2 regions of the Kitasatospora sp. NPDC091207 genome follow, and region 1 is predicted to be linked to the other one. Evidence: predicted binding sites of a transcription regulator. Region 1 holds the regulator's gene; the other holds the start of a gene.
What was found. The regulator HrcA, encoded in region 1, represses chaperone genes, less so after heat shock. The targets are predictions, from matches to a motif close to TTNGCACTCNGNNNNNCNGAGTGCNAA.

Region 1 (7,564 bases):
CCGCGAGACGGCGCAGCAGCTCCTCCTGCTCGGGTTCGAGCTTGGTGGGCGTCTGCACCTCGACATGCACTATCAGGTCGCCGCGGCCGCCGCCGCGCAGATGGGTGATGCCGCGGCCGTGCAGCGGGATCGACTGGCCGGACTGGGTGCCGGGCCGGATGTCGACCTCCTCCAGCCCGTCCAGGGTCTGCAGTGGCACCTGGGTGCCGAGCGAGGCGGCCGTCATCGGGATGGTGACCGTGCAGTGCAGGTCGTCGCCGCGGCGCTGGAAGGTCGGGTGGTTGCTCTCGGCGATCTCGACGTAGAGGTCACCGGCGGGGCCGCCGCCGGGGCCGACCTCGCCCTCGCCGGCCAGCTGGATCCGGGTGCCGTTGTCGACACCGGCCGGGATCTTGACGGTCAGGGTGCGGCGGGCCCGCACGCGGCCGTCGCCGGCGCACTCCGGGCACGGGGTCGGCACGACGGTGCCGAAGCCCTGGCACTGCGGGCAGGGCCGGGAGGTCATGACCTGGCCCAGGAAGGACCGGGTGACCTGGGAGACCTCGCCCTTGCCGCGACACATGTCACAGGTCTGCGCGGAGGTGCCGGGAGCGGCCCCCTCGCCGCTGCACGTGGTGCAGGTGACGGCGGTGTCGACCTGGAGTTCCTTGGTGGTGCCGAACGCGGCCTCCTCCAGGGTGATCTCCAGCCGGATCATGGCGTCCTGGCCGCGCCGGGTGCGCGAGCGCGGGCCGCGCTGACCGGCGGCCGCGCCGAAGAACGCGTCCATGATGTCGGAGAAGCCGAACCCGGCCGCGCCCGCGCCGAAGCCGCCCGCGCCGCCGCCGTTGGGCGAGAGGGGATCCCCGCCGAGGTCGTAGACCTGCCGCTTCTGCGGGTCGGAGAGGACCTCGTAGGCGGCGTTGATCTCCTTGAACCGCTCCTGCGTCTTCGGGTCCGGGTTGACGTCCGGGTGCAGTTCGCGTGCCAGGCGCCGGAACGCCTTCTTGATCTCGTCCTGCCCCGCATCCCGTCGGACGCCGAGTACCGCGTAGTAGTCCGTGGCCACCAAATGCTCCGCTTGTTCCGCCTGTAGAAGTGCTTGCGACTGGTACCGGTGTCACGCGTGTGACGCCGGTCGTTCCCTACGACTCGGCCAGGATCTGACCCACGTACCGTGCCACCGCTCGCACCGCCCCCATTGTGCCCGGATAGTCCATCCGGGTCGGACCGATCACACCCAGTTTGGCCACGCTCTCGTCGCCCGAACCGTAACCGACGGAGACGACGGAGGTGGAATTGAGCCCTTCGTACGCGTTCTCGCGGCCGATCCGGACCGTCATCCCGGCGTCGGCGGTCTCACCCAGGAGGCGGAGCAGGACGACCTGCTCCTCCAGCGCTTCCAGCACCGGCTGGATGGTGAGCGGGAAGTCGTGGCCGAAGCGGGTCAGGTTGGCCGTGCCGGCCAGCATGATCCGCTCCTCGTTCTGCTCGGCGAGCGCCTCGAAGAGCGTCGCCAGGACGACGGTGACGGCCGGCCGGTCCGCCGCCTCGAACATCGCCGGGAGCTCGTCCAGCAGCCCCGGCACCTCGGGCAGCCGCACCCCGACGGCCCGTGTGTTGATCCTGGCACGGAGGTCCGCGAGGACCACTTCGCCGACCGCGCCCGGGCAGTCGACCATCCGCTGCTCGACCCGGCCGGTGTTGGTGATCAGGACCAGCATCACCTTGGCCGGGGCCAGCGCGACCAACTCGATGTGGCGCACCGTGGACCGGGAGAGCGAGGGGTACTGGACCACCGCGACCTGCCGGGTGAGCTGGGCGAGCAGCCGGACCGTGCGGGCGACCACGTCGTCCAGGTCCACCGCGCCGTCCAGGAAGTGCCGGATCGCCCGCCGCTCGGGCGCGCTCATCGGCTTGACCTCGGCGAGCCGGTCGACGAAGAGGCGGTACCCCTTGTCGGTGGGGATCCGCCCGGCGCTGGTGTGCGGCTGGTGGATGAAGCCGTCCTCCTCCAGCGCGGCCATGTCGTTGCGGACGGTGGCCGGGGAGACCCCGAGGTTGTGCCGTTCGACGAGAGCCTTGGAGCCGACCGGCTCCTCGGTGCCCACGTAGTCCTGGACGATGGCGCGGAGCACGGCGAGCTTGCGTTCGTCGAGCTGGCGGATCTCACCGGCCATGGGGCACGCACCTCCCTCTTCGCACGTTGTCCGTTGTGACATGTCCGTTCCGGCATGTTCCGGGCCGCTCTGGGCGGACCCGCGGCTTTGGCACTCTGAACAGACGAGTGCCAGAACCGTACCTGCCAGTGTAAGGCCCGGGTCCGACGGCAGGAACGGCCCCGCCGGGGTGATCCTGCCCGCACTCCGCGGCACGCGGGTGATGCCGTCGGACCGGCCGGGTGGCAGCATCGATAGCGAACGGCGAACGGAGGACCAGCGATGTCGACCTCGGGCCAGCACACCCGCTTCGCACCGGACCGCGGCCTGACCGGCCGGATGGTCGGGACGATGTTCGTGATCGGACTGCTGTACGTCGGTTTCACCGGCCTGCTGATCGCGCTGCTGCGCGGCGCCTGGCCACTGATCGTGCTGATCTCCGGCGGGCTGTTCGTGGCCCAGTTCTGGTTCAGCGACAAGATCACCGAACGGGCGATGGGCGCCCACCGGGTCACCCCGGAGCAGTACCCCCAGCTGCACGGCACCGTGGACCGGCTCTGCGCGCTCGCCGACATGCCCAAACCGCGGGTGGCGGTCGCCGACAACGACATGCCCAACGCCTTCGCGACCGGCCGGAACCCGCAGAACGCGGTGGTCTGCGTCACCACCGGCCTGCTGCGGCGGCTGGAGCCGGAGGAACTGGAGGGCGTGCTGGCGCACGAGCTGTCGCACGTGGCCCACCGGGACGTCGCGGTGATGACCATCGCCGGGTTCCTCGGGGTGCTGGCCGGGGCGATGACCCGGATCGCGATGTACGGCGGCTTCATGGGCGGCGCCCGGAACAGCAACGACTCCAATGCCGCGCTCGCCGCACTGGTCATCCCGCTGGTGTCGATCGTGGTGTACGCGCTCAGCTTCCTGCTGACCCGGCTGCTCTCCCGCTACCGGGAGCTGGCCGCCGACCGGGCGGCCGCCCAGCTCACCGGCCGGCCCAGCGCGCTGGCCTCGGCGCTGACCAAGGTGACCGGCCAGATCGCCGCGATCCCGACCAAGGACCTGCGCCAGGCGCAGGCCTACAACGCCTTCTACTTCGCCCCGGCGCTGAGTGCCCGGGACGCCGCCTCGCAGCTGTTCTCCACCCACCCGTCGCTGGAGAAGCGGCTGGAGCAGCTGGCGAGGATCTCCACCCAGCTCGGCCACTGAGCCGCCGCACGAGCCCCGGAGGGGACCGCCGTGGGAATCCTGGACACGCTGTTCGGCCGCACCAAGCCGGTCAAACCCGATCTCGACCAGTTGTTCGGCGTGCCGTCGGCCGCGCTGACCCTGGAGGCGGCGGCCGGCTTCCGGCCGACCGGCGTCGGGTCGGTCTGCTTCGCCTCCGTGGAGGGCGGGGCCTTCGTCGAGGTCGAGCGGCAGGTCCGGGCGCTGCTGGACGCCGACACCGAGCGCGGCGGCGTCCCGGTGGAGGCCTCCAAGGACGCGTACGGCTACTCCTGGCTGCTCGCCCGGCACACGCCCGAGGAGCTGCCGGAGCTGGTCAACGACCTGCACGCGGTCAACAGCGAGCTGGAGGCCAACGGGTTCGGGCCGCAGCTGCTCTGCTCGCTGGTGGCCTTCCGCAGTGCCGAGGAGCAGCCGCTGGCGCTGGTCTACCTCTACAAGCGCGGGACGTTCTACCCGTTCGCGCCGGTGCCGGGCGGCGGGGAGAAGCGCAACAGCCCGCTGGAACTGCAGGTCAACGCCATGCTGGGGAACGACCTGCGGCTGGAGAAGGACCTCACCCGCTGGTTCCCGGTCTGGGGCGCGCCAGGTCTGTGACGCCCCGTCGGGCCTGCCTATAGTCACCTGCATGCGCAGCCGCGAGTACGGACCCGACCTCACCCCGCCGTGGAAGCGGCAGCAGCCGGTGCCCGAGGTGCCCGCCGACCGGGACCTCGTGGTCGAGGAGGCCGCGACCGGCTTCTGCGGCGCGGTGGTGCGCTGCGAGAGGACCGCCGAGGGGTTCACCGTCACCCTGGAGGACCGGTTCGGCAAGCACCGGGTCTTCCCACTGGCCCCGCGCGGCTTCCTGCTCGACGGGAAGGCGGTCACCCTGGTGCGGCCCGCCGCCGCCGCGCCGGCGCCCTCCCGCGCCCCGGGCCGGACGGCCTCCGGCTCGGTCGCCGTCCCCGGCGCCCGGGCCCGGGTGGCCCGGGAGTCGCGGATCTACGTCGAGGGGCGGCACGACGCCGAGCTGGTCGAACGGGTCTGGGGTGACGACCTGCGGATCGAGGGCGTGGTCGTCGAGTACCTGGAGGGCATCGACGACCTGCCCGCGATCGTCGCCGACTTCGCCCCCGGCCCCGGGCGCCGGCTCGGCGTCCTGGTCGACCACCTGCTCCCCGGCACCAAGGAGCACCGGATCGCCGCCCGGGTCACCGGGACCGCGGTGCTGGTCGTCGGCCACCCGTACATCGACATCTGGCAGGCCGTGAAGCCCGCCCCGGTCGGCGTCCCCGGCTGGCCGGACGTCCCGTACGGCGAGGACTGGAAGGAGGGCGTCTGCCGCCGCCTCGGCTGGCCGGTGGACACCCCGGCCGCCTGGAAGCGGATCCTCGCCTCGGTCGACTCCTACAAGGACCTGGAGCCCGCGCTGCTGGCCAAGGTGGAGGAACTGATCGACTTCGTGACGACGGAGGAGTGACTACACGTAGGTCCGGAAGTCCGACGTGTCCGGCCCCGCCGTCATGACGATTTCCCCCCTGATGAGTTCGGCCTTGAAACCCTCCGGAACCTCCCGGTTCTCGAAGATCCCGGTCATCCGATCATCGATGGCGGTCATCGCACGCTTCCTCCGACGGCTGACACCCACGGTAACGAATGTCAGTCCACCAGGTCGCGCACGACCGCGTCGGCCAGCAGGCGGCCCGGGAGGGTGAGGGTGGCGCGGCCCTCGGCGTAGGTGGCGGCGTCCAGCAGGCCCTCGCCGAGGGCCCGCTCGGCGGCCTTCAGGCCGGCCCCGGCGAGGAGGGTGAGCGGGATGCCCTCGGCGAGGCGCAGTTCGAGCAGGATCCGCTCGACCCGGCGGTCCTCGTCGGTGAGCAGTTCGCGGCCCTGGGCCGGGGTGCGGTGCTCGGCGAGGGCGCGGGCGTAGCCGGCCGGGTGCTTGGCGTTCCACCAGCGGACGCCGCCGACGTGGCTGTGCGCGCCGGGGCCGGCCCCCCACCAGTCGCCGCCGGTCCAGTAGAGCTCGTTGTGGCGGCAGCGGCCCTCGGGGGTGGTGGACCAGTTGGAGACCTCGTACCAGGAGTAGCCGGCGGCGGCGAGCGCCTCCTCGGCGATCAGGTAGCGGTCGGCGTGCACATCGTCGTCGATCATCGGCAGCTCGCCGCGCTTGACCCGGGCGGCCAGCTTGGTGCCGTCCTCGACGATCAGCGAGTAGGCCGAGACGTGGTCCGGGCCGGCGCCGATCGCGGCGTCCAGGGAGGCCCGCCAGTCGTCGTCGGACTCGCCGGGGGTGCCGTAGATCAGGTCGAGGTTGACGTGGTCGAAGCCGGCCGCGCGGGCCTCGGCCACGCAGGCCTCCGGGCGGCCCGGGGTGTGGTGGCGGTCGAGCAGCCGCAGCACGTGCGGGCGGGCGCTCTGCATGCCGAAGGAGACCCGGTTGTAGCCGCCCTCGCGCAGTTCGGCGAGGTAGGCCGGGTCGACCGACTCGGGGTTGGCCTCGGTGGTGACCTCGGCGTCGTCGGCGAGCCCGAACTCGTCACGGATCGCCGCCAGCATCTTCACCAGGTCCCGGGCGGGCAGCAGGGTGGGCGTGCCGCCGCCGAGGAAGACGGTCCGCACCGGCAGGTCGGCGGAGCCGAGCACCCGGCGGGCCAGCCGGATCTCGGCGACCACGTTGTCGGCGTACGTCTCCTGGGAGGCGACGGCGCCCGAGGAGCGCAGCTCGGTGGCGGTGTAGGTGTTGAAGTCGCAGTAGCCGCAGCGGCTCGCGCAGTACGGCACGTGCAGGTAGAAGCCGAAGGGCCGCGACCCGAGCCCGGCGAGGGCGTGCGCGGGCAGGGAACCGTCGGACGGCACGGGTTCGCCGTCGGGGAGAGCGGAGGGCATGACCCCATTGTCCCGTACGGCCCGGGTGGTCCCGGGCCGTACGGCACGGCGCGGGCGGATCAGGCCTCGTTGGCGCCCGCGTACATCTCGGTGACGGCGTCCGCGTACGTCCGCTCGACCACCGGGCGCTTGATCTTCAGGCTCGGCGTGAGCTCGCCGTGCTCGATGTCCAGGTCGCGCGGGAGCAGGGTGAACTTCTTGACCGTCTGCCAGCGCTGGAGGTCGGTGTTGAGGCGCTGCACGAAGCCGTCGATCAGCTGGTGCGCCTTCGGGTCGCCGACCACCTCGGCGTACGACTTGCCGGCCAGGCCGTGCTCGGCGGCCCACGGCATGATCACCGCCTCGTCCAGGCCGATCAGCGCGGTGCAGTAGTTCCGGCCGTTGCCGATCACCAGGATGTTGCTGACGAACGGGCAGACCGCCTTGAACTTGCCCTCCACCTCGCTCGGCGCGACGTACTTGCCGCCGGAGGTCTTGAACATGTCCTTCTTGCGGTCGGTGATCCGCAGGAAGCCGTCCTGGCCGATCTCGCCGATGTCCTCGGTGTGGAACCAGCCGTCCGGCTCCAGCACCTCGGCGGTCTTCTCCGGCAGGTTGTGGTAGCCGCGCATGACGCCGGGGCCCCGGAGCAGGATCTCGCCGTCCTCGGCGATCCGGATCTCGCTGCCGGGCAGCACGGTGCCGATGGTGCCGACCCGGAGGTCCTCGGCGGGGTTGACGCAGATCCCGGCCGAGCTCTCGGTCAGGCCGTAGCCCTCCAGGACGGGCACGCCGACGCCGGCGAAGAAGTAGCCGATCTCGGGGGCCAGCGCGGCGCTGCCGGAGACCGAGCCGCGCATCCGCCCGCCGAACGCCGCCCGGATCTTGGCGTACACCAGCTTGTCGGCCAGCGCGTGCTGCAGCCGCAGCCCCAGCGGCGCGCTGTCGCGCCCGGTGGCGATCCGGCTGGCCTGGGTGACCCGGGCGTGGTCACGGGCGGTCTTCGCCGCCCACATGAAGATCTTGTACTTGGCGCCGCCCTCGGCCCGGGCCTTGCCGGCGATGCCGTTGTAGACCTTCTCGAAGATGCGCGGCGCCGAGGCCATCATGGTCGGGCGGATCACCGGCAGGTTGTGGATGATCCGGTCGACCCGGCCGTCCAGCGCCATCACGTGACCGGTGGCGATCTGGCCGCAGATCAGGCTCTTGCCGAACACGTGCGACAGCGGAAGCCACATGAACTGCACGTCATCCGCGCGCAGCAGCCCGCTCTGCTCCTGGGCCCGGCCCTGGTAGGCCCAGCAGTCGTGCACCAGGCGCACGCCCTTGGGGCGGCCGGTGGTGCCGGAGGTGTA
Region 2 (7,564 bases), on a different contig from region 1:
CGAACGGGAAAACGCGGCACCGCGTCCGGAGTTGTGCACCGGAACGTTATGCGGTGCGGCACCGGGCACCGGGCCGCCGCGCACCACCGGCCCCTCCTGCACCGTGCCACCTCCCGCCCCGCCGCCGTCGGTGGTTCCGTCCGTCGCGCCGTCCGCCGAATGTCCTGCGACTCCGTGGTTCGCCGCAGTGCCTGTCCGCTGGTCCCCGAGGTGCTCCACACCTCCATGGTGCAACCTCGGGACCGTAACGTCATACGCCCCTGCGAAGGGAACCTCGACCAGCGCGCCGCGGCCGGCGGAGCCGGCGGTGGTCAGCGGACCAGGCCCCACCGGAAGCCCAGGGCCACCGCGTGCGCGCGGTCCGAGGCGCCGAGCTTCTTGAACAGCCGTCGGGCGTGGGTCTTCACGGTGTCCTCGGAGAGGAAGAGCTCGCGGCCGATCTCGGCGTTGCTGCGGCCGTGGCTCATGCCCTCCAGCACCTGGATCTCACGTGCCGTCAGCGTCGGCGCGGCGCCCATGTCGGGGCTGCGCAGCCGGCGCGGGGCGAGCCGCCAGGTCGGGTCGGCGAGGGCCTGGGTGACGGTGGCCCGCAGCTCGGCGCGCGAGGCGTCCTTGTGCAGGTACCCGCGGGCACCGGCGGCCACCGCGAGGGCGACGCCATCGAGGTCCTCGGCGACGGTGAGCATGATGATCCGCGCGCCCGGGTCGGCGGACAGCAGTCGCCGGACCGTCTCGACCCCGCCGAGGCCGGGCATCCGGACGTCCATCAGAACGAGATCGGAGCGGTCTGCCACCCAGCGGCGGAGGACCTCCTCCCCGTTCGTCGCGGTGGTGACCCGGTCGACGCCGGGTACGGTCGCGACCGCGCGGCGAAGCGCCTCGCGGGCGAGGGGGGAATCGTCGCAAACGAGAACGGAAGTCATGACCGTCGTCCTCCGCAGCTGATCCGCGTCACGTTGAGCCTCCTGGCTGGTACGAATCTCTCCGACACGGCCGACCCGGCGACAGACTCCGTGCCGATCGCCCGAACTTCCCCGCGATCGTTCCCGACGTCCGGCGCCCGCTGACCGCCTCCGCACTTCCAACGACCGTCACTCGAATGAGTTACGGCTTTCAGGGCCATCTCCACCACTGTACGTGGCCGACCCGTTACCGATCAGCCACCTCGCGGTGCACACGCCGCACTTTTGTGCAGCTCGCGCGCGGTGGGCGTACGACCCGCACACCGGTGCGGGAGGTCGCACGCCCCCCGGCCACCCGATTGCCACGTCTGCGCCTGCCGAACTCCATGCCCACTTTGCCCGTTTTTATAGCTTTTGTATGGTCATTGACTGTTGTGCCACTCTGTGGGTGACTTGTCCATGGAGTTGCCGTAAGTCATATTTCCAGGTGTCCACACCAGCGCATCGAAGCCTCGCCGTGCCGCGCAGCCCAGCCCGCCGATGGCCGGTCCGCGGCCGCCGAGCCTCTGAAGGGAATGAGCCATGGCAGATTTCTCACGCCTCCCCGGCCCCAACGCCGATCTCTGGGACTGGCAGCTCTCCGCGGCCTGCCGCGGCGTGGACAGCTCGCTCTTCTTCCACCCCGAGGGAGAGCGCGGCGCCGCGCGCAGCTCGCGCGAGGCGAGCGCCAAGGAGGTCTGCATGCGCTGCCCGGTACGCACCGAATGCGCGGCGCACGCTCTGGCCGTCCGCGAGCCGTACGGCGTCTGGGGAGGACTGACCGAGGACGAGCGCGAGGAGATGATGGGCCGCTCGCGCAACCGCCTGATGGAAGTACCGCTGGTCGCGCCGACGGGGCTGCCGCGCTAGGCACCCACCCGGCCCGCGCCGCGAAGAAACGTTTCTTCGCAGCGCTGTGAGCCGCCGGTCCGCCCGCGTGGGGGTCCGGTCAGCGCCCGGCCGCCGCGCCCGCCAGCCGCTCCAGCATCAGCGCCACCGCCGGCACCTCGGCGAGGTCCGACAGGGTCAGGGCGACCACCTGCCGCACCGCGGGCGCTCCCGAGGCGGTCCGCACCGACACCGCCGACACGCCGTCGGGGCGCACCGACTCCAGTGCCAGCCCCGGCAGCACCGCCACCCCGAGCCCGGCCGCCACCAGGCCGACCACCGCCGGGTAGTCGTCGGTCGCGAAGTCGATCCGGGGCTCGAAGCCCACGCCCGCGCAGAGTTCCACCAGGTGCCCCCGGCACTGCGGGCAGCCGGCGATCCACTGCTCCCCCGCCAGCTCGGCGAGCTCCACCGGCCCGCGCCCGCCGTCGCGCCCCGCCAACGGGTGCGCGGCGGGCAGCAGGCCGACCAGCGGGTCGTCCAGCAGCGGGGTGACCACCAGGTCGGACCAGTCGGTGGTGGCGCTGAGCTGCTGGGCCTCCAGGTTGGCCTCGGCCCGCGCCTCGCGCGGCGTGCCGTGCGCGGGGGCGGGCGCCGGGGCGCCGCCGGGGGCCTGCGGATAGCGGAAGGCCAGCGCGATCTCGCACTCGCCGCCGCGCAGCATCGCCAGCGACTCCGGCGGTTCGGCCTCGACCAGCGACACGCGCACCCCCGGATGGCTGTCCCGCAGCCGGGCGACGGCCGGCGGCACCAGGGTGGAACTCGCGGTGGGGAAGGAGACCAACCGGACCCGCCCGGCCCGCAGCCCGGCGATCGCCGCGACCTCCTCCTCGGCGGCGGAGAGCCCGGCCAGGATGCCGGTGGCATGCTTGAGCAGCACCCGCCCGGCCTCGCTCAGCTGCATGCCGCGCCCCGAGCGGACCACCAGCGGGGTGTCCACGGACTTCTCCAGGGCCTTCATCTGCTGGCTGATGGCGGGCTGCGTACAGCCCAGTTCACGCGCGGCGGCGGAGAAGGAGCCGGTGCGGGCGACGGCACGCAGTACGCGCAGATGGCGGGCCTCGATCATGCCTCAGTTATAAGGCAATCTTTGCGTTATGCAAAATTCAACTGATAGTTGAAGAATGAAGCGCGCGGACACGCCGCAGGCCCGGCCCGTACCCCGAGGGGTGCGGACCGGGCCTGCGGTCACTGATCAGGCGTCAGTGGGAGTGCCCGTGACCACCGTGCGAGTGGCCGTTGCCGGCCTCCTCGTCGGCGGGCTTCTCCACCACGAGGGTCTCGGTGGTGAGCAGCAGGGAGGCGATCGACGCGGCGTTCTCCAGGGCGGAGCGGGTGACCTTGACCGGGTCGATGACGCCGGCCTTCAGCAGGTCGCCGTACTCACCGGTGGCGGCGTTGAAGCCGTGACCGGCCTCCAGCTCGGCGACCTTGTGGGTGATGACGTAGCCCTCGAGGCCGGCGTTCTGGGCGATCCAGCGCAGCGGCTCGGCGAGCGCCTTGCGGACGACCGCGACACCGGTCGCCTCGTCGCCCGACAGGCCCAGGCCGCCGTCCAGCACCTTGGCGGCGTGCACCAGGGAGGCGCCACCACCGGCGACGATGCCCTCCTCGACCGCGGCACGGGTCGCCGAGATGGCGTCCTCCAGGCGGTGCTTGCGCTCCTTCAGCTCCACCTCGGTGGCGGCGCCGACCTTGATGACGCAGACGCCGCCGGCCAGCTTGGCCAGGCGCTCCTGCAGCTTCTCGCGGTCCCAGTCGGAGTCCGTGTTGGCGATCTCGCCCTTGATCTGGGCGACGCGGCCGGCCACGGCCTCGCTGTCACCGGCGCCGTCGACGACGGTGGTCTCGTCCTTGGTGATGGTCACGCGGCGGGCGGTGCCCAGCACGTCCACACCGGCCTGGTCGAGCTTGAGGCCGACCTCCTCGGAGATGACGGTGGCACCGGTCAGGGTGGCCAGGTCGCCCAGGATCGCCTTGCGGCGGTCACCGAAGCCCGGGGCCTTGACGGCGACCGCGTTGAAGGTGCCGCGGATCTTGTTCACCACGAGGGTGGACAGCGCCTCGCCGTCGACGTCCTCGGCGATGATCAGCAGCGGCTTGGAGGCACCGCCCTGCAGGATCTTCTCCAGCAGCGGCAGCAGCTCCTGGATGGAGGAGATCTTGCCCTGGTTGATCAGGATGTACGGGTCCTCCAGGACCGCCTCCTGCCGCTCCGCGTCGGTGACGAAGTACGGCGACAGGTAGCCCTTGTCGAACTGCATGCCCTCGGTGAAGTCCAGCTCCACGCCGAAGGTGTTCGACTCCTCGACGGTGATGACACCGTCCTTGCCGACCTTGTCGATCGCCTCGGCGATCAGCTCGCCGACCTGGGTGTCCTGCGCCGAGAGGGACGCGACGGCGGCGACGTCGTCCTTGCCCTCGATCTCGCGGGCGATGGAGAGGAGGTGCTCGGAGACGGCGGCGACGGCCTTGTCGATGCCCTTCTTCAGGGCGGCCGGGCCGGCACCGGCGGCGACGTTGCGCAGACCCTCGTTGACCAGGGCCTGGGCCAGCACGGTGGCGGTGGTGGTGCCGTCGCCCGCGACGTCGTTGGTCTTGGTGGCGACCTCCTTGACGAGCTGCGCGCCAAGGTTCTCGTACGGGTCGTCCAGCTCGACCTCGCGGGCGATGGTGACACCGTCGTTGGTGATGGTCGGGGCGCCGAACTTCTTGTCGATGACGACGTTGCGGCCCTTGGGGCCGATGGTCACCTTGACGGTGTCGGCCAGCTTGTTGACACCGCGCTCCAGCGAGCGGCGGGCGTCCTCGTCGAACTGCAGGATCTTCGCCATGTTCCCTATTCCCTCGGGGCTGCGGCCGGCACGCCGGCCACCGGACTACGTGAACCAACAACCACGCCCCGGGCCCCTGTCACTGGGACACGGATCCGGGGCGGGCTGGAACGACTTACTTCTCGGTGCTGCTTACTTCTCGATGATGGCGAGAACGTCGCGCGCCGAGAGGACGAGGTACTCCTCGCCCTGGTACTTCACCTCGGTGCCGCCGTACTTCGAGTACAGGACGATGTCACCGACGGCGACGTCGAGCGGCAGACGCTGGCCGTCCTCGAAGCGGCCCGGGCCGACAGCCAGGACGACGCCCTCCTGGGGCTTCTCCTTGGCCGTGTCCGGGATGACCAGGCCGGAGGCCGTGGTGGTCTCGGCGTCGAGCGGCTGGACCACGATGCGGTCCTCGAGCGGCTTGATGGCAACCTTGCTGCTGGTGGTCACGTCCGAGCTCCCCTTCGGAGATTACGGGGTTTTCTAACAGGTAGGTGGCGAACCTGCGGGCCTGCCGTCGCGGGGGTCAGACACACGTCGTCGCGTTAGCACTCACCATGGGGAGAGTGCCAAGGACGACCATAGGCGGCGGTTAGCACTCAGTCAACCAGAGTGCCAACGGCGCGCCCGAACGGTTCGGGCGGGCGGATCTCCGGTCGTACTCCTGTGCGATGCCGCCACCGCACCGCACACGCGTGCCCCCGGTGGGCCGACGGCCCCCGGCGGTTCGGCGGCCCCGGCACCACCGCACCCCGTCGCCACGGCACCACGGCACCCCGGCACCGCCGCGGCCCGACCGGGGAGAATGAGCGCGTGGAGACCGAGAACCTGCAGCCCCTGCTGACCCCCGAGGGACAGTCCCTGCTCGCCGAACTGCGCGAGTTCGCGCCCGAGGAGGAGCTCGCGCTGGCGACCAGGCTGCGCCGGGAGCACCCGGCGGAGCTGGTCTCGGCGGCCTTCGGACAGGCCCGGCTGCGGCAACGGGCCCGCGCGAAGTTCGGCACGGACGCCGACCTGATGTACTTCACGCCCAACGGCGTCGAGCAGTCCACCCGGCGCGTCGTCGCCGAGTGGCGGGCGCGGCGCTTCGCCGACCTGGGCGTGCGCCGGCTGGCCGACCTCTGCTGCGGCATCGGCGGGGACGTCCTCGCGCTGGCCCGGGCCGGCATCGAGGTGCTCGCCGTCGACAAGGACCCGGCGGCCTGCGCGGCCACCGCCGCCAACGCCACCGCGCTGGGCCTGGCGGACCTGGTCGAGGTGCGGTGCGCCGACGTCGCCGACATCGACGTCACCGGGTACGACGCGGTCTTCACCGACCCGGCCCGCCGCACCGCGCGCGGCCGGGTGTTCGACCCCGAGGCGTACGCCCCGCCGCTCTCCTGGGCGATCGAGGCCGGCCGGCGCACCCCGGTCGGCGCGCTCAAGGTGGCTCCGGGCATCCCGCACGAGGCCGTACCGGCCGACGCCGAGGCCGAGTGGGTCTCCGACCACGGCGACGTCAAGGAGGCGGTGCTCTGGTTCGGCACCGGGGCCGACCGCCCGCACCGCGCCACCCTGCTGCCGCACGGCGCCTCGCTGACCGGCGGCGACCTGCCCGACCCGCCGGCCGGACCGGTCGGCCGCTACCTCTACGAGCCGGACGGCGCGGTGATCCGGGCCCATCTGGTCGCCGAGGTCGCCGGGCAGGTGCGCGGCCGGCTGATCGACCCGAAGATCGCCTACGTCACCTCGGACCACCTGGTCGCCACCCCGTACGCGCACGCCTTCGAGCTGACCGACGTGCTGCCGTTCCACATCAAGAAGCTGAAGGCGCTGCTGCGCGAACGGGCCGTCGGCACCGTGGTGATCAAGAAGCGGGGGATGGCGATCACCCCGGAGGAGCTGCGCCGCCAGCTGAAGCCGAGCGGGCCGAACAGCGTCACGGTGATCCTCAGCCGCACCGACCGGGGCCCGCTGATGATGCTCGGCCGGCCGGTGACGCTCCCCTAGCGCCCCCGGTCAGGAGGCGGGCGCCTGGATGTAGTCCTCCAGCCGGGCCACCGCGAAGCCCTGCTCCTGGACGCGGGCCAGCAGCTCCCCGAACATCTGCGTCATCGTCTCGCCCTTGAGGTCCTTCGGACCCCGGAAGTGGGCGAGGACGATGTCGCCGGGCCGCAGCTTCTTGTCCGCCGCCTGGTACTGCATGTCGTGGATCTGCATCGACTCGCGCCAGAGCACGATCGCGCGCGGCCCGCACTGCTGCACCGCGGTGTTCAGCGCCGGGGTGTTGGCACCGTCCCCGTAGGGCGGCCGGAACAGCAGCGGCGCGCTGCCGTACTGCTGGGTCAGCGCGGACTGGGCGTCACAGATCTCGGACTTCTGCTTCTCCGGCGGGACCTTGCTCATCTGGGCGTGGTCCACGGTGTGGTTGTGGATGTGGTTGCCGAGTGCCTGGAGCGGCTTGAAGTAGCCGTAGTTGTCCTTGACGATGTCCCGGGTCAGGAACATCGAGACCGGCACCTTGAGGTCGGTCAGCATCTCGACGAACTTCGGGTCCTTCTCGGCGCCGTCGTCGATGGTGAGGAAGACGACCTTGTCGGTGGTCTTCACCTCGCTGAACACCGGCACGGTGCCGGTCCGTTCGAGCTTGACCGGCTTGTCGGCGGGCGCCGCGGGGGCGGGCGGCAGCGGCTTGAGGTTCCACTTCGCCCAGGCCGCCGCGTCCCCGGCCGCGGGCACCGCGGCGGGCGTCGTCGCGGGCGCCGGGCTCGCGGCCGTCGAGGGCCGCTGCGCGGCCGCCGGCGTGGTCGCGGCGGCGCCCGCCGCGGTGCCCGACCCGCCGCCGCCACAGCCCGTGGCGGCGGCCAACAGGGCCAGCGCCCCCACCGTGTACGTCCTCGTCCTGCCCCGCCCGTGCCACTTCACCGCGCCGCG

Region 2: groES (co-chaperone GroES) is a predicted target of HrcA. The motif match lies at 5,244-5,270, and genes of this name have one in related genera.

Annotation. Positions count from the first base shown of each region.
Region 1 is NZ_JBIVVS010000010.1:139,586-147,149, forward strand. Features, by position in the region: gene dnaJ (molecular chaperone DnaJ) at 1-1,048, opposite strand, end outside; gene hrcA (heat-inducible transcriptional repressor HrcA) at 1,125-2,159, opposite strand; gene htpX (zinc metalloprotease HtpX) at 2,421-3,341, shown strand; gene ACIQTO_RS18945 (hypothetical protein) at 3,372-3,956, shown strand; gene ACIQTO_RS18950 (DUF3097 domain-containing protein) at 3,988-4,821, shown strand; gene ACIQTO_RS18955 (hypothetical protein) at 4,822-4,959, opposite strand; gene hemW (radical SAM family heme chaperone HemW) at 5,001-6,230, opposite strand; gene ACIQTO_RS18965 (AMP-dependent synthetase/ligase) at 6,290-7,564, opposite strand, start outside.
Region 2 is NZ_JBIVVS010000001.1:911,254-918,817, reverse strand. Features, by position in the region: gene ACIQTO_RS04230 (response regulator transcription factor) at 312-923, opposite strand; gene ACIQTO_RS04225 (WhiB family transcriptional regulator) at 1,485-1,811, shown strand; gene ACIQTO_RS04220 (LysR family transcriptional regulator) at 1,891-2,898, opposite strand; gene groL (chaperonin GroEL) at 3,032-4,663, opposite strand; gene groES (co-chaperone GroES) at 4,796-5,101, opposite strand; gene ACIQTO_RS04205 (SAM-dependent methyltransferase) at 5,465-6,640, shown strand; gene ACIQTO_RS04200 (polysaccharide deacetylase family protein) at 6,650-7,516, opposite strand.